4 regions of the Bacillus sp. BC08 genome follow, and region 3 is predicted to be linked to each of the others. Evidence: riboswitches for the same ligand, from Rfam matches in the RefSeq annotation. Region 3 holds a riboswitch; each other region holds the start of a gene.
The links. Region 3 has a riboswitch for lysine ahead of ACXVYO_RS25145 (aspartate kinase). Riboswitches for the same ligand answer to the same signal wherever they lie in the genome.

Region 1 (4,556 bases), on a different contig from region 3:
GACTATACCATCTGTAATTCTTGCCCGCATTTCATTTTTATATGTTTCACCAGTTGCGACTAGTTTTAACTGGAAGATTGGTGAAACGAGATATGGAATGAGGTAGGCCAGTGTTGATACGGTAATAACGAATGTATAAGCTTCCGCAATAGTTCCTGATAATGTTGAGAATAAGAACACTTGCGACATAATGTTTGTTAATCGTAATGAGTAAATTGGGCTTCCTTTTTTGTTCGTTTTGGTGAAGAAGGAAGGGAAGAAACCTTCTTTTGCTGCTTGATACGGTACTTCTGAGCTTAATAAAATCCAGCCTAAGATGGAACCGAATAGGGAAGTAAGAGCAAGTAATGCCATCAGTTTCCCGCCGCCATGACCCATTGCAACATTTAATGCATCTGCTAATGGACGTTCAGAAGCTTGTAATGTATCAACGTGAAGTACACCCATTGTTAAAATGGTAATTCCTAAGTAAATCGCAACTGTAATAAGTAATCCTGCAACTGTTGCGCGTTTTACTGTTTTAGGAGAGGTAGCACGGTTTGATAAAAGTACTGCCGATTCGATTCCGATAAATGCCCAAAGCGTTGTAAGAGCAGCTAAGTTTACTTGTGAAAGAAGACCGTGTGATACACCTGATTTATCGATCATCGGTGTGTACCATTGTCCAAACTTAGAAGCTTCGAATGCAAATAACGTAACGACGATGAATAAAAGGAATCCAGTTACTTTCGTTGTTGTTGCTAAGAAGTTTAACTTTCCAGCTCCGCTTACACCGTTTGTTAATATAATATGAGTTCCCCAAAGTAAGATGGAACAAATCGTAAATGTAATTAGTTTTCCGACTTCTATGTTAAAAGAACCGATTGAAAATAGTAGTCGTGTATCTTTCATAATTGGGAAGAAGAGTGATAAATATCCCGCGAAAGATGTAATGATGGCAACGTTACTTGCCCAGTTTGCAACCCAATATCCCCACACCATACTGAAACCAGCCATTTTTTTCTTTTTTGGTGATGAGAATAAAGCATATGCATGACTTTGTGGTCCTGTCGTTAAATCAGGACGACGAATTGCTAAATTACCGAAAACAAGAGCTAGCATTAAAACACCAAACCCTGTTGTTAACCAAGCTAAAGTGACACCGAGAGGGCTTGCTGTTTGTGCCAACGTACTTGGCACCATGAAAATCCCAGCGCCAACCATGTTACCGACAACGAAAGCTGTTAGTACCCAAAAGCCCCATTTTTTTTGTTGCATAGAAAATACCTCCAAAGTTAGTATAACCAAGTCAAGCGAGGAGATATGTATGTCTTCTTAGTAGAGAAGAGAAGTCCCAAACAAAACAAAAAAAGCACGTAATTTGCCGCTACATGCTTTCTATCTTATAAGAAACCCACGACATACCTCTCGATAGCTCTCCACAAATGAAACGTTTCGTTTGTGACAGTTCTGCACTTATTAAATGCAGACCCAGCAAGCGTGCATGGTGGACACGGGCTTACTTCGGCAATCATTCCTTTCTCATTCCTTCATCAATGCCACTACATCTCCTGAAATGATACTCTTAATGACTGCAACCTCTACCTCACCGAGATACGAATGAGGATTAAAATATTAAATTAACGTATTTAAGAGTAACAAATGAATTTTTGTACGTCAATGGATATAGTAATAATCAGATTATAGAGAAGAGTTTGTTATTAAAAAGGGGCTAGGAAGGGCTGTAGCGTTTATTAGTTGTGCAGAGGAAATAGCGACAGAGTGAAGGTCAATTTTACCCCGCATTAATGGGCAGTAAGACCCTCACCTCAAAATTCAGCGGAGGCAAAGAAGTTAGGTGGGAATCAAGCCCCCCACTGATTAAAGTTCCACTTTACAGTACAAAGAATTTTGTCTGAAAATCTTAATCCGAAGTATTTATTTTTTTAACAGGCTTCGTTTCATAAGAAGGAAAGAACAAGCTTTTCATTGAAATGATTAAGGTCATTTCAATGAAAGGAGAGGTTTGGTTATGGAATTATCAAGATCTCAATTATTTGCTTTAGAGTACATTTCAAAATATGCAGAGAACGAAAAACATGAGGCTAAAGCAACAATTAACCATATATTGAAAATGTCTAATATTACTGATGAAATGTTTGAAGAAGCTGTCGTTCATTTAAAAGCAAATGCGAGGATTGCTTTACACTTTCATCCAGACAGATTAGATTCGAATATGCAAAATATTGCTGAAGCACTGTTTGAGCAAGGAATATATAAAAGTCAGTTTGAAACATTGCTATCTAATGGAAGTGTGTCTGCTTATCCGGGTGGTGAACGTGACCTTTGGGAACAGAGGATATTTGGAGGCGCATATCAATTGGAAGGCGTAACGAATAATGAACGTCCCAAATATGGGGCGCTAAATGTAATGCTACATCCAGATGGACCTGCCCCGCGCTTTGGATCATGTTATCTCCTCTTATCACCAAAAGTTTCTTATCGCTCTACATATACGTATTTAGATTCGCATCAAGATCCAAAAGAAAAGGGTACTTATGAAGAGTTTGATATGATTTTAGCTGCTCTTTTGGAAGAGACATTCGTAAGAGATTTTGCAATTGGTGAAGGGAATTTGACTCCAACAAGACTTATTCATCATTTACTGGCTAACTTGGAAAGGCCGTTTATAGATTTCGTAAACAAAGAGTCAGCTCGTAATCTTAATCATTATATTGAAGCACAGATTCATGGAGATATTTCTCTTAAAGAAGATGTGGAAGCACTTGTTGTAGATCCTTCATTTAAGGGTACGAATGTAGGTAGAACTTTAGAAGAAATTTGTCTGAAGTATTCTATTGATTTGTATTGGCACATGGGTTTTGTACTTACGGTGGATGAAGTTCCGATGGATTTTAGAGGTTCAAAAATGCCATCTTTGGCAAGACGCATTGCACGAAATAATTGTATCGATGCACATATAATTGGCTCTGCTGTAGTGGATTTGAAAAGGAATCCACTATCCTGGAGTGATCGTGGAACGTATGAAGAAGTGCTTCAGGAATTAAAATTATTATGGCATGTTTTAGTTCGATTTGGAAAACCAAATCAGAATTTGAAATAAATAAGCTATTATTTTTGGAAGGATGTATATAAAAAGAAGCTGATCCAAAATTAGATCAGCTTCTACATATAAGATTAAACTAAGTTTAATACAGTTACTTTTTCACGTGTCATAGACTCAAGGCTCTTGCGAATACCTTGTGCGCCCATACCTGAACCTTTTACACCGATGAATGGGAAGTGGTCAGGGCCGCGCTCTGTGCGTCCGTTAATTTGAACAGAACCAGTTTCGATTTTGTTAGCAATTGCAAATGCTTTGTTAATGTCTTTTGTGAAGACACTTGCTTGTAAGCCGAACTCTGATTTGTTAGCAATATCAATTGCTTGCTCATCTGAAGAAACACGGATGATTGGAAGGATTGGGCCGAATGGCTCTTCCCAAGCAACTTTCATTTCTTCTGTTACGTGGTCGATTAATGTTGGGTAAATTAAGTTACGCTCACGCTTGTTACCAATAACGATTGTTGCACCTTTTTCAACAGCGTCGTCAACTAAACCTTGAACGAAGTCAGCAGACTTGTCGTCGATTAATGGAACGATTGTGCTGTCTTGTTCTGGAGATCCAACTGATAGTTCAGCTACTTGCGCTTTTAATAAGCTAACAAGCTCGTCTGCTACGTTTTCGTGTACAAGTACACGTTTAATAGCTGTACAACGTTGACCAGAGTAAGAGAATGCACCGCTTACGATATGGTTTGCAGCATCTTGTAAGTCAGCATCTTCACGAACGATACCAGGGTCTTTACCACCAAGTTCTAATACAAGTGGAATCATTGCAGCTTTTTTCGCTAAATGTTTACCTGTGTTTGTACCACCTGTGAACGATACCATATTGATGCCTTCGTGTTCTACTAAGTAGTCACCAATTACAGAACCGCGTCCTGTCGCTACGTTTACAAGACCTTTTGGAAGGCCAGCTTTATGAAGTGCTTCCACCATTTTAATACCACTAATTGCACCTTGAGTTGCTGGTTTGAAAATAACAGCGTTACCCATAATTAATGCTGGTGCAAGTTTTGCGGCAGATAAGTTTACTGGGTAGTTAAATGGTGCGATTGCTAATACAACACCAAGTGGTGCGCGTTGGATGATTGCAAGTTTAGATTTCGTTCCGCCAGGGAAGCTATCGCCCATCATGCTTTCTCCGTGCATATGTAAAGCTTCTTCGATAGTATAACGAATGAAGTCAGCTGTACGAACAACTTCTTTCTTCGCATCTTTATATCCTTTACCGACTTCTTTCATAATGATATCGGCAATTTCATCTTGCATATTTACGAGCTCATCAGCCCATTTATATAAATATTTTGCGCGATCTTGTAGAGAAGCTTCCGCCCATGATTTTTGAGCTTCTTTTGCAGATGCAATTGCTTCATCTACTTCTCCGCGAGTAATTGCTTGTACTTGTCCAATTACTTCGTGTAAGTATGGAGATGGAATTTCAATTGTTTGTC
Region 2 (4,556 bases), on a different contig from region 3:
CATTTATTATTACAGGGGGATTATTTATGCAAAAATTAATTGTCTTTGCTATTATTGGATTTTTCGCTCAATTGATTGATGGTGCGCTTGGAATGGCGTACGGGGTAACATCTACCTCACTATTATTAATGTTTGGTATCGCACCGGCTGTAGCTTCCGCATCTGTTCACTTAGCTGAAGTCGTTACAACCGCCGCTTCTGGTGCATCTCACATCAAATTTGGAAATGTTGATAAATATACCGTTTCCAGGCTTACATTACCAGGAGCAATTGGCGCATTTATTGGGGCATGTTTTTTAAGCAATTTACCTGGTGATGTAATTAAACCGTACATTTCCGTATTTTTATTTACTTTAGGGGTTTATATTTTATTACGATTCCTCATTCAAAAACAAATTGTCACTTCAAAAAAACGTATGTCTGCAAAACAACTTGTTCCGCTTGGTTTGTTCGCTGGATTTGTTGATTCAACTGGTGGTGGTGGCTGGGGTCCGATTACGACACCTGTGCTTTTGGCAAGAGGAAATGAAGCTAGAAAAGTTATCGGATCTGTAGATACGAGCGAGTTTCCTGTTTCACTCGCTGCCACAATCGGCTTTTTCATTTCACTTGGCTGGGAACAAGTAAGTTGGGTTTGGGTATTTTCTCTCATGCTCGGTGGTATCGTTGCGGCACCAATTGCTGCATGGTTAGTGCGCATCGTTCCTTCTCATTTACTCGGCGTATTAGTTGGTGGCCTTATAATCTTTACAAACATTCGTACACTGCTTACTACATTTAAAGTGGATCCAACTATTATTTCACTTTCTTACGTTGCAGTTGGTCTTGTCGTTATTATTTCTATTTTCATTGCTGTTCGTAATCATTCCAAGCGTTCTAACGCACCGACAGCCGGATATCCGAATGATCAAAAACAAATGCTACCATAACGATAAAAATACCGCCCGATATACTTCGAGCGGTATTTTTTATTTTTCTACTTTCCAATTAATCATCGTTTCTGTAGTGCTAATTCTCTTCATATGTAATTTCTCTAATACACGAATCGAGCTTTCATTTTCAAGAAGTGTCTCCGCGATAATCATTTCTACCTCTCCTGTTTGAAAAGCCCAATTTATTAGTTCACTTACAGCTTCTGTCGCATATCCTTTATTCCAATATTTCTCAATAAATCCGTAACCAATTTCTACTGTATGTTCCTCATTTGGTTTCCCTTTAAACCCTATATCACCTAGAACGATGTCATCTTCTTTTCGAATGACATACCATGCTCCCCAAAGTAATAAAGCCGCATCTTGTTTTACAGTTTCTACATGCCCTACAATATGTGGACCACTATTATATCCTTGCTCGTTAGCAACTTGCATACTCTCTTCTGTACATGGCACTATATAGAGCCTTTCTGTTTCTAATTTCATGTTAATTTCCCCTTTTTTGATTAAACGTTACTCTAATTATATCAAAAAATATGACCTTATTATGAATGTCGAATTATATTTTCAGAATTTTCTTTTATTTTTAAAGGGTTTTTCAATATTTTTTGCGAAACATTTGTATAACAATTTCTTTCTTTATTTTTTGTTACATAACAGTAGGTTCGGGTGGAGTTTTGCAAGCGTTTCCTAAACAATAACCGATAATTTTTGACTTTTCCTAACAAAATATCTTGCAATATATTCAGAAACTCATTACAATTGCCATATATTAAAAATCTTAGCAATATATCAAATCCTCATCAATCCGATGAGGTAGAGGTTGCGACTTTTAATAGTAAGACGGACGAGACGCAGAGAATGTCACCGACTCCGTTTGAAAGGAAAAGTTGCCGAAGTTTATATTTCTTCTCTGGAAATATGAGCTGGGGCTGTCTCCGAAAGGAACAGAACTGTCACGTTTACAAAATTACCGTGTAAACGTGGGGTGCTATCTTAACGGAAGGGTATGATGGGGTGGTTATTTGTGAAACGTTCCGCCAAATTCCTTTGGCGGTTTTTTGCATTTTTCTCCCCCGCTCCTTCCTATCTTACAAGAAAAGGAGTGTTGAACATGAATAGCGCAACGAATCAAACTACCTCTGAAACACAAACTACAAAAGGAAAAGGTGAATTAAAACGTAGTTTAAAATCAAGGCACCTTACGATGATTTCTCTCGGTGGTACAATTGGTACCGGACTATTTCTTGCCAGCGGTGGTGTCATCCATTCAGCTGGACCTGGTGGCGCATTAATTGCATACGCCGCAATTGGGATTATGGTTTATTTCTTAATGACAAGCTTAGCTGAACTCGCAGCTTACATGCCTGTTACCGGTTCTTTTAGCACGTACGCAACGAAATTTGTTGATCCATCATTTGGCTTTGCACTTGGATGGAACTATTGGTATAACTGGGCCATTACAATCGCTGCTGAACTAGCGGCTGTAACATTAATTATGAAATTTTGGTTCCCAGATACCCCTTCTCTTATTTGGAGTGGATTATGTTTAGCTATTATTTTCCTTTTAAACTACTTATCTGTTAAAGGGTTTGGTGAATCTGAATATTGGTTCGCACTTATTAAAGTAGTTACTATTATTATCTTTTTAATTGTCGGCTTCATGATGATTTTTGGAATTATGGGCGGCGAAACTGTTGGCTTCAAAAACTTCACTGTTGCAGATGCTCCATTTAACGGCGGCATCATGGCAATAATCGGTGTATTTATGGCAGCAGGTTTCTCCTTCCAAGGTACTGAATTGTTAGGGATTGCTGCTGGTGAAACGTCTGATCCAGAGCGTAATATTCCGAAAGCGATTCGTTCTATCTTTTGGCGTATTCTTTTATTCTATATCCTTGCGATTCTCGTTATCGGTTTATTAATTCCTTATACAACTGAAAGCCTTGCTGCAAGTGATGTAACAGTAAGTCCATTTACACTTATTTTTGAAAAAGCGGGCGTTGCCTTTGCTGCTTCTGTTATGAACGCTGTTATTTTAACGGCAGTACTATCTGCTGGTAACTCTGGTATGTATGCATCAACTCGTATGCTTTGGGATTTAGCTCGCCAAGGAAAAGCACCAAAGTTTCTTGGTAAATTAGATAGCCGCGGTGTACCTGTTAACGCATTAATCGTAACGTCAATTGTTGGTAGTATCGCTTTCATTGCTTCCTTATTCGGTGACGGTGTTGTATACATTTGGTTATTAAACGCATCTGGAATGTCTGGCTTTATCGCATGGGTCGGAATCGCAATTAGTCATTACCGTTTCCGTAAAGCATATATCGCACAAGGAAAAGATTTAAAAGACTTACCATATAGAGCAAAATGGTTCCCATTCGGTCCAATTTTCGCATTTGCACTTTGTGTCATCGTAATTTTAGGTCAAAACTACGGCGCATTTATGGGCGAAGCAATCGATTGGAACGGTGTACTCGTTTCTTACATCGGTTTACCACTCTTCTTAGTATTATGGTTAGGATATAAATTTACGAAGAAAACGAAAGTGATTCCTCTTGATAAATGTGAATTGAAATAAAGTGAAACGAGCAAACAAATTTGTTTGCTCGTTTTTTTATTCCGATGCTTCTCCCTTCCCTATTGCTCCTGTTTTTGCAATAATAAAGAAAATATACATAAAGGTTGGGATACGATGAACATTCGCATTACTGATGAAGCAAAAGCAGCTATACTTAGATTAGAACGCAAAGACAAAAAGATCATTCGCATTAGAGGGACAATGACAAACTCTTGTAGTATTTTCGTTGATGTGGATTTAATTTGGGATACATATAATGCAGATGACATTGTATATGAAGATGCTGATTTTACTGTGCAAATGGATTCATTTACGAAAGACTACACTGGTGATACGGTGAAACTTGATTATAAGACGACAGGTTTTAGTATTACGACTCCAAGTGAGACTTTAGTTTATGGGTTGTCGATAAAAAAATAAAAATTGTTTTAGCTGATCAATGAGGTGAAAAAATGGGTAAATATGTTCCGTTAAAATTTTTATTTAATGAAGAATTAGCTGAAAAAATGGCTGATTCTATTTGTAAACACGATCCTACTTTCTCTAAAAGCATATTTGTAGATTCTGTAACATGTAAAGTTGAAAATTTAGAGTTAAAGCAGCGTATAGAAGTAATAGCAGATGAATTACATACTGCATTACAAAAAGATTTTAATGAAGCAATACATATTTTACTGAAAACATTGGGACCAGAAAACACAACAGAAGTAGGTACATTTACAAACGGCTATATATATATGCCTATTGCAAAATACGTTGAAAAATATGGGCTTAACGATTTTGAATCCTCATTTAACGCCATGTATGAAATAACAAAAAGGAATACTGCTGAATATGCTATTCGTCCTTTTCTTGAAACATATCATGAAAACACACTAGACATATTACAACAGTGGATCCATGACGAAAACAGCCACATTAGGAGATTAGTTTCCGAAGGTACAAGACCAAGACTTCCTTGGGCTAAAAAAATGGGAGCTCTGAAAGGTGACTTTAAGAATAATTTACAGCTTCTTGAACCATTAATGAATGATCCTTCTAAA
Region 3 (4,556 bases):
TTATTATGAAAATAAAAAGTACGATTCCACCGCACAAGTTCATTTCCATGTTCATCTCGCTCAGCGGTATTATGGATTGTAAATGGCACTTCCTTCCCCCGCTCAGAGAAAAACATTCTAAACTTCGATGCAATTTTTAATATTAATTTTACGAAAATAGAACCTCCGTAAATTTCATCCATCTTTCCTTCTCCAGTAAAGCACTTTTCTTCCGTAATCTCATAGCGTTTCTGTAATTTCGGATGAAGTTTTTTATAAGAATCCCCTAATAGTCTTTCATACATATTAGCCATACATTATCCCTCTCTCTTCCTCTTACAATTTTTTGCACTTGGCAAATTCGTGCTGTTTATGTAACCGACAATTGATAACCCCATTAGTAGAACATTTAATGCAATTGGATTAAACGGCTCTGTAAAGCTTACGATATTCGTAAATCCTGCCGAAATCGTTAAGGCTATTAACATAAAGATATGTACGACAAATACTTTTCGTTTCGGAAATGGCAACAGCCATAGGACACCAAAAATAATTTCTAGTAATCCCATTATTTTAAGTACAAAAATACTATGTTCAGTTGAACCAATCATCACAGATAGCATTTTTAGTTCTTCTGAATGAGTAAACACTAGTTTCGGCACTATTCCTTGATACATCCATACAAATGCAAATAAAAAACATACGAGCCAGTATGTCATTGTTCTTCTAATTAGTAATCTAGGGTGCAACCCCTTCTCTAACCATAATTTTAAAGCATCAAAACTCCAAGCAGTCGCCCAGCCCAATAACGGCCGAAACATATAGATATCTATTACATTCCCTATACGACCAAATCTCGTATTATAATCATATTGTGTCTCAAAATGAATGTGTTCTTTACACGGTGTATACCTCCAATAACCACGCCCTATTTGAATAAGTGATAATTGATTATCTGTCCAAAATTTTAAAGAAGAAATCCGTTCACCCGTTTCTTTTCTTATTTCTCCTATCGATTCCCCTTCACCAGCTATTTCAAGTCCAAATCCGATTTTCGTTTTATATAAAAACTTCTGCGGTTCTCCTTCTTTTTTCTCTAAATATGAAATTTCAGTAAAGCGGGCATCCCACTCTGTATGTATGTTTGGCTCTTGCGTATATTCCCATAATTTCTCCATTGTCGTTTTCATTTCTGCCGAAACATAAATAGGCTTTTTCCCCTTCATTCTTCCACCTCCAATACACTATAAATTTAATGTACATGCTATGAATTTATTTTGCTACGCTTTTCACAAACTCCTCCAAGAAAAGAAAGAATTTTTAAAACTTATACAAAACACTTGATTCCCCGAAAAATTTAAATTATTATAAAACAAATGTTACCAACAACTTCATAAATCAAACACTCTCGCCTAAAACGTGAGATAGAGGTTGCAATACTTATGATTATTCTAATGGAGACACAGAGATGTCTATGAAATTAGATGAAAGGAAGTATTGCCGAAATCGATAATTTTCTCTGCATTTATCGATTGGGGCTGTTTTCGAATAGAAACAGAACTGTCATATGTACAGAAGTGTATGTATGAAGAGCTATCTACAAAAAAGAGATATCATTTTTATGATATTCCTTTTTTGGCGGTTTTTTTATTAGCTCCGTTTTCTGTTTCCCTTTTCCTGTAACAGCACCATCCTCACTTATTTGAGATGGTGTTTTTTGTTTTTCTCTGGTAACTACAGGAATATTGGGATTTATATATGTCCTAATCTATTCTTAAAAATGGATGAAAGAAGGAATTCGTAATGGAAACGATTGTACAAAAATTTGGTGGCACTTCTGTCGGAAGTGTTGAGCGTATTCAACATGTAGCAAATTTAATTATTGAAGAATATGAACGAGGACATAGTATCGTCTCTGTCGTTTCGGCAATGGGGAAAAATACAGATGAACTTGTCGCACTTGCTAACGCGATTTCAGAAAATCCGAGTAAACGCGAAATGGATATGCTTTTATCTACAGGAGAACAAGTAACGATTTCATTATTAACGATGGCACTACAAGCAAAAGGTTATAACGCGATTTCATTAACAGGATGGCAAGCTGGTATTACGACAGAATCTGTACATAGTAGTGCACGGATTACTGACATTCATACAGATCGAATTCAGTCTTATCTTACTGAAGGTACGATTGTTATTGTAGCTGGCTTCCAAGGAATTAGTGGAAAACATGAAATTACAACGCTTGGGCGCGGTGGTTCTGATACAACGGCTGTTGCATTAGCTGCTGCACTGAAAGCAAAAAAATGTGATATTTACACAGATGTGACCGGTGTATATACGACGGACCCACGAGTTGTAAAAGATGCTTATAAATTAGATGAAATTTCTTATGATGAAATGTTAGAACTAGCGAATCTTGGTGCTGGTGTATTACACCCACGTGCTGTTGAATTTGCTAAAAATCATAGTGTTATTTTAGAAGTTCGCTCAAGTATGGAACAAGAAAATGGAACAATTGTAAAAGGAGAATGTAACATGGAACAACAATCAATCGTTAAAGGTATTGCATTTGAAGATAATATTACACGCGTCACAATGAAAGGTTTGGAACAAGGTGCACTTTCAACAGTTTTCTCTACATTAGCAGCGGCACATATTAATGTAGATATCATTATTCAAAGTATTACAAATGAAGGAACTGTTCATCTCTCCTTCTCAATCCATTCTAATGATTTAAAAGAAACATTAGAGGTATTAGAGCAACATCAAGAAACATTACAATATGAATCAGTAGAATATGAAAATCATTTAGCAAAAATATCAATTGTAGGATTTGGTATGGTCTCTAATCCTGGTGTTGCTGCGAATATGTTCACTACTTTAAAAGAAGAAGATATCCATATTAAAATGGTAAGTACATCAGAAATTAAAGTATCAGTTGTTATTGACCGCCTTCATTTAGTAACAGGTGTCGAGGCACTGCATCAATCATTTATGGCGAAAATTGAGCCTTTCGTGCAGATGAGTTAATTTCTACTAGTAAAACTTAAAATAAATTATATGAATCTATTTCCTTCCTATATTAATAGAAATAGGATGGGAATATTTTGCGGGGAAGTCGAAGTTATATTATCGAATAGAAACTACATTATCAAATTCTTACAATAATAGCATTCACGAAATAAAGTTCATGCGTATATCAGTAGTAGAAGGTTTCCGAGGTTTTGTTCGTTAACAAAATGTTTATTCTATACCCGAAAACACCTTGTCACATTTTCCTACACTGTGACAAGGTGTTTTTTGTTTAGAAGGAACTTTAGTATAATTATGAGGAGAATTAAATAATAAATTTCTACGTATAAGGAGATAAAAACTATGGCAAACAACAAATTACTAAGAATGGACAATGTCAGCATCGTTGTAGAATCTCTTGATAACGCAATCTCTTTCTTCGAAGAGATTGGATTAAAACTCGAAGGGCGAGCTACTGTCGAAGGTGAATGGGCTGGGCGCGTAACCGGACTCGGTTCTCAGTGCGTAGAGATTGCTATGATGGTAACCCCAGATGGCCATAGCCGAATTGAACTTTCGCGCTTTCTCACACCACCTACTATTGCAGATCACCGGACAGCTCCTGTAAATGCCCTCGGTTATTTGCGCGTTATGTTCACCATTGAAGACATTGACGAAATGGTATCTAGACTTACTAAGAATCATGGTGCTCAGCTCGTTGGTGAAGTAGTTCAGTACGAGGACTCGTATCGACTCTGCTACATTCGTGGAACCGAAGGAATTTTAATCGGTTTAGCGGAAGAACTTGGTAACAAGTAAGTAATGTTTTACTGAAGTAAAAATATTTGAAAGAATTTTACGCTTAATAAAACTTAGATTTTGAACCCCGTCCTAACTTTAGAACGGGGTTATGCTTGTTTGAACTTTTTAACATACTATCAATACCTCAAAATTATTATAAAACAATTCAATTGCTTGTTATACTCTTTCCTAGGAAATATAACGGACTCTTATCACTTTTTATCATATATATCTTTTCTTTAAAAAAACGATCTGAACTCATTCAAAATAACTTTCTTCACGTCAGAGTAAAAAACCATCATGAATAGTGCTATTCCTAATAAGATTTCTTGCATTCCTTCATAATCAACGAAAGCACTCACAATTAGCAAACCAAACCCAATCTAAAAACCAAACTCATTCTCTTTCTCAAAATCCTCATCTTCATCAATATGTATTTTCTCTTTTAAATTTTGGTTCCCTTTTATTAAATCATCGAGCGTAACATTATACATTTCGCTCAATAAAATCAAATTTTCAATATCAGGGCAACTTTTATCATTTTCCCACTTACCCCGCTTTAACAGGCAGTAAATCTCATCAAAGCTTTTAAGCACAATCAAGGCAACCAGATGCGATTAACTGCCTATAAAAGCCCGATTGGTTCAACTAATAATCAGTAGGATAAATCACCCACTGATTAAAGTTTCACTTTATACACTGCTTGCCTCGTTATACCAATCTTTTTAGCAACATCTTCCTGCGAAAACCCATTTGACTCT
Region 4 (4,556 bases), on a different contig from region 3:
CTTTCGGATAATAGTTTTGAAGTAATACTTCATAGCTTTCCATCCTTACATCAGCAGGAATATCATCCGACTTCGTTTCCCCAACGAGTGGATTTAAAAAGAGGCCATCTACAATTTCAAGAGCAGATTTTTGAATATACTCATGAGCACGATGTACTGGGTTTCTCGTTTGAAATCCGACTACTGTTTTCCAACCACGTTTTTTAAATTCTTCCCTCGTTTCAATTGGATCTAAATGATAAGAAGGAAACTGATTATTTTCAAATCGTTTTGTAAGAATAATAGCTCCACCGACATAAACGTTCGATCGTTCATATAATTTTTTCACTCCTGGATGAGCATCATCCGTCGTTTTATATACAAGTAATGCTTCTTTCTCTTTATCAGGTATAAAAATATCTTCTATTTGAATGACACCATATACATTTCCACTATTAACAAGCTTTACTTCTTCTCCAGCTTTTAGATTTTCTGCTACTTCTTCTGTTACCGGCAATGTAATCGGTATACTCCATACGCTACCATTTGCTAAGCGAAGCGTTTCTACGACCGAATCATAATCTTTCTTCCCTAAAAAACCAGTAAGCGGGCTATATCCCCCTGTCGCTAATAGCTCCAAATCACTTAATGCAATGTTGTCTAGCCCAATTTCTTTTTCAATTTGTGATACGTCGTATGTCTCGTCTATACGGTTTACTAATTCGTTTCTTGTACTCATTTTCTATACCCTCTCTTAGCTTTATTTTCAAATTCATCTTATTGGTAATGAAGACCACATTCTGTTTTCACTTTCCCGGCCCATCTACCATCTCTCGAATCGCCACCCTCTCCTACAGGTAACGTGCACTTCTCACACCCAATACTTGGATACCCAATATCATGCAGCGGGTTATACGGCAAACTATGTTTGTACACATATCGCCACACTTCTTTCCACGTCCAATGAATGAGTGGACAAACTTTAATCGATTGAAAACGATGATCTTGATTTATAAACTTTGTATGCTTACGTGTTTCTGATTGTTCCCTCCTTAAGCCCGATATCCATGCTTTTTCCGCTGCTAATGATTTTTCTAACGGTAAAATTTTTCTAATTTTACAACAAAGGTTCGGATTACTTTCCCATAATTTCTCACCATGCAACTTCGCTTGTTCATCAAGTGTAAGTTCCGGCTGTTTTTCTATAATATTTAATGAAGGAAATCGTTCCCGCACTTTTAGAATTAATTCATACGTTTCGCGAAAATGAACATTTGTATCTAAAAATACAACTTTAGCAGATGGATTTACTTGGTTTATAAGATGTAGTAATACCATCCCTTCCACTCCAAAGCTACATGCGTATACAATTTCACTTTCATATTCTTTATAAGCCCAACTTAATACTGATAGCGCGCCTTTCGTTTCATCTTCTTCTGAAAATGGAACATTATTTTCTTCCCACGTTTCATACGTCAACATGTTTTTTCCCCCTGTAAAAGCAAAAAGACGGTTTTAACCTAATATAATAGGTTAAAACCGCCTCTAGTTTTTCTAGTCAGCGCTTTTTACTTTAAACGTACCTTTTCACTTTTCTCTAATTGAATGACTTTCCCATCTTGCACAACAATTGTAATTGAACCATATTTCATATCAGCAAGCATCGCTTGAATTTTCTCAGATACTTCCTCAAAATGTTCCCGTACACTCACGCGAACAGCCCCCCTTTTTATTCATAAAAAAAATCTTTCCCATTTCGAAAAGACTGTTCGGTAATATATTTTACCTTATCTTTCAAAATGGATTCCATTTTGCTGGATTTAGCACCTTGCTTTCTATAAGCAGGTTGCCGAGCTTCTTCGGGCCAGTTCCCTCCGCTTCTCTTGATAAGCTTTGTATTTGTATTTTATCACAATTCTGATTTTTTTCAATCCTAGTTTTCCGATATATTTTAATTATTTTATTTTACAAAAAAGGAATTGCCCATCCGAACAACTCCTTTTCTCTATTTAAACAAGTTCTTTAATACGTATGCGATCGTTCCCAATAATATTTTCATATGTTTCGCGTTCTACAACAATTTGTGATGTGCCGCCTTTCGCGAAGACGACAGCCGGTCTACGAATCCGATTATAATTGTTCGCCATCGAGTACCCGTATGCCCCTGTACAAGAAATTGCTAGTAAATCAGCAGAAGCAACTTTCGGTAGAGTAATATCCCAAATTAACATATCTCCACTCTCACAGCACTTCCCAGCAATCGAAACAACTTCCTCGTTCTCATCATTCCCTCGATTCGCTAACATCGCTTCATAACGAGCGTTATATAAAGCAGGTCTTAAATTATCAGTCATCCCACCATCCACTGATACATATTTCCGAATACCAGGAATGTCTTTCACAGATCCGACTGTATAAATTGTCGTTCCAGCATCCCCTACAATACTACGGCCTGGTTCAACCCATATTTCTGGCAGGGGATAATTACATACTGTAAATTGCTCCCTCACCGTACTTGTTACAGCTCGCACATATGTCTCAAGAGTTAATGGTGTATCTGACTCTGTGTAGCGTATTCCGAATCCTCCGCCTACATTTAATACTTTTACTACATAGTTCGCGCGCTCTCTCACTTCTTCTAAAAATTGATGAAGAACTTCAATCGCTCGAACAAATCCAGCCGTTTCAAATATTTGTGATCCGATATGTGAATGAATTCCTAACACATTATAATTTGATTTTTGTAAAGCAAGCTCAATTGCTTGCATCGCTTGACCATTTGACACGCCAAATCCAAATTTCGAATCATCTTGACCTGTTGTAATATATTCATGTGTGTGCGCCTCTACTCCAGGCGTTACACGAATTAATATGTTCACAAATTTCCCATGTTGCACTGCTAAATCATGCAAAATTTCTAATTCTAAGAAATTATCCACGACAAAACAACCAATATTTTCCTGCAGAGCCATCACGATTTCTTCTTCTGTTTTATTATTGCCGTGAAAATGAATACGAGATGCTGGAAATCCCGCTTGAAGCGCAGTATATAATTCCCCACCAGAAACAACATCTAATGACATATTCTCTTCACGAGCTACTCGGCACATCTCCATGCACAAGAACGCCTTGCTTGCATATGCTACTTGATAAGAGAAACCACTTTCTTTAAACGCACGATGAAACGCGCGGCACTTTCCTCGAATAGACTCTTCATCGTATACATAAAGTGGTGTTCCGTATTGTTTTGCTAGCTGCGTCGTATCGCACCCTCCAATTTCTAAGTGTCCTTGCCCATTGATTCGGCTTGTGCCGTGTAAATACATTTGAATTCCTCCCTTATTTCCTCTAAAACTCATAACCCCAATCTTCTATTCATTGCAGCACGCTTTTAGATAGACAAAAAACGCGCGGAACAATGTTCACACGCGTTTCTTATTAGGAAAAATATATATTGAAAAAATAAACGAGTTGTTATCTCCTCAAAATAAGAAACCGCATCAACATCTCCAAATAGCTCTCCATAAAAGAAATATTATGACAGTACTACATTTATTCAATGTAGTCCCAATATATGAATAAGATGGTTATTCTTATATTTCGGCAATAGTCCCTTTCAACCTATGATCACAGATTCCATTAAATCTCCCATAGCTTACTCTTTCCTATCGCGGCCTCTACCTTTGAGAGTAGATGAGGTAAGTCTATTTAATTTTCAAACATCTAATTGATGCTATTAACAATACCAAAGGACCATTTTATTTGTCAAACATTTTTTTATATTGTTTTTTTACAGTTTAGTTTCGTATCATTTGGTAAGCGCTTTACTGAAATCTTTGACACTTCCCATTCGCCTTCTTCATTATTAAATGTAATCGTTACCTTCTCAAATGGTGGAGCAATTTTCCCAGCAACTCGTTCATACTTCGTTACTTCAATACTTGCTTGAAATAAATATGTACCGCTATACACTTTTTTTAAACTAATAATTTTAGGACATTGATAAGGCTTCAAGCTCCCATATTGTTTTTCAATTGCTTTATTTATTTTCGGAAATAAAACAGAATAAAGGGCATCTTCCATAAGAGGTGCATCATATTGGGCTACCGACAAACTCGGTGAAGCAAAAAGTATAACACTACTGCATACTATAAAATATAATAATTTTCGCATTATAACCTCCGTATTATTACACAATTCTTTCTGCGCACGATAATAATCATACATAGAAACTCCGTTTTATTGTCTCCCACTGCCCTTTTTCTACTCAATTATTATAAAAAAGCCCACAACTCTCTTTTATTTTCGTATAATGATACTCATAGTATAATAAACATAATAACAAAGGACTGTTCGTATATATAAAATGAGGCGCTAACCAAACCGGCTCAAAAGAACAGTCATGCTTTTTTAGGAGAGGAGTATATTATGCTACAACGTCTGTTTCCAAAACTGCGATTCGCACTCGTTGCAGTCGTTTTATTATGGATAAAAACATATATTGTGTACAAGCTAGCATTTGATATTAAAATTGATAATTTCTTCGAAGAATTTATGCTTTTTATTAATCCACTAGC

Region 1: another riboswitch for lysine. It lies ahead of ACXVYO_RS17240 (amino acid permease); the one in region 3 lies ahead of ACXVYO_RS25145 (aspartate kinase).
Region 2: another riboswitch for lysine. It lies ahead of ACXVYO_RS11235 (amino acid permease); the one in region 3 lies ahead of ACXVYO_RS25145 (aspartate kinase).
Region 4: another riboswitch for lysine. It lies ahead of lysA (diaminopimelate decarboxylase); the one in region 3 lies ahead of ACXVYO_RS25145 (aspartate kinase).

What each region holds. Positions count from the first base shown of each region.
Region 1 covers NZ_JBTGPA010000034.1:230,586-235,141, reverse strand. Annotated here, with positions in the region: gene ACXVYO_RS17240 (amino acid permease) at 1-1,257, opposite strand, end outside; lysine riboswitch at 1,404-1,591, opposite strand; gene ACXVYO_RS17235 (DUF3626 domain-containing protein) at 2,012-3,103, shown strand; gene gapN (NADP-dependent glyceraldehyde-3-phosphate dehydrogenase) at 3,178-4,556, opposite strand, start outside.
Region 2 covers NZ_JBTGPA010000031.1:123,308-127,863, reverse strand. Annotated here, with positions in the region: gene ACXVYO_RS11245 (sulfite exporter TauE/SafE family protein) at 1-929, shown strand, start outside; gene ACXVYO_RS11240 (GNAT family N-acetyltransferase) at 969-1,418, opposite strand; lysine riboswitch at 1,742-1,934, shown strand; gene ACXVYO_RS11235 (amino acid permease) at 2,047-3,513, shown strand; gene ACXVYO_RS11230 (iron-sulfur cluster biosynthesis family protein) at 3,628-3,933, shown strand; gene ACXVYO_RS11225 (DNA alkylation repair protein) at 3,966-4,556, shown strand, end outside.
Region 3 covers NZ_JBTGPA010000037.1:284,599-289,154, reverse strand. Annotated here, with positions in the region: gene ACXVYO_RS25155 (DUF4166 domain-containing protein) at 1-293, opposite strand, end outside; gene ACXVYO_RS25150 (DoxX-like family protein) at 297-1,205, opposite strand; lysine riboswitch at 1,397-1,583, shown strand; gene ACXVYO_RS25145 (aspartate kinase) at 1,783-3,012, shown strand; gene ACXVYO_RS25140 (VOC family protein) at 3,358-3,813, shown strand; partial or broken gene ACXVYO_RS25135 (helix-turn-helix domain-containing protein) at 4,035-4,346, opposite strand; gene ACXVYO_RS25130 (helix-turn-helix transcriptional regulator) at 4,475-4,556, opposite strand, start outside.
Region 4 covers NZ_JBTGPA010000023.1:109,585-114,140, reverse strand. Annotated here, with positions in the region: gene sat (sulfate adenylyltransferase) at 1-718, opposite strand, end outside; gene ACXVYO_RS05495 (phosphoadenylyl-sulfate reductase) at 757-1,461, opposite strand; gene ACXVYO_RS05490 (YezD family protein) at 1,548-1,691, opposite strand; SAM riboswitch class I at 1,764-1,872, opposite strand; gene lysA (diaminopimelate decarboxylase) at 1,989-3,305, opposite strand; lysine riboswitch at 3,486-3,667, opposite strand; gene ACXVYO_RS05480 (DUF3888 domain-containing protein) at 3,757-4,152, opposite strand; gene ACXVYO_RS05475 (LTA synthase family protein) at 4,408-4,556, shown strand, end outside.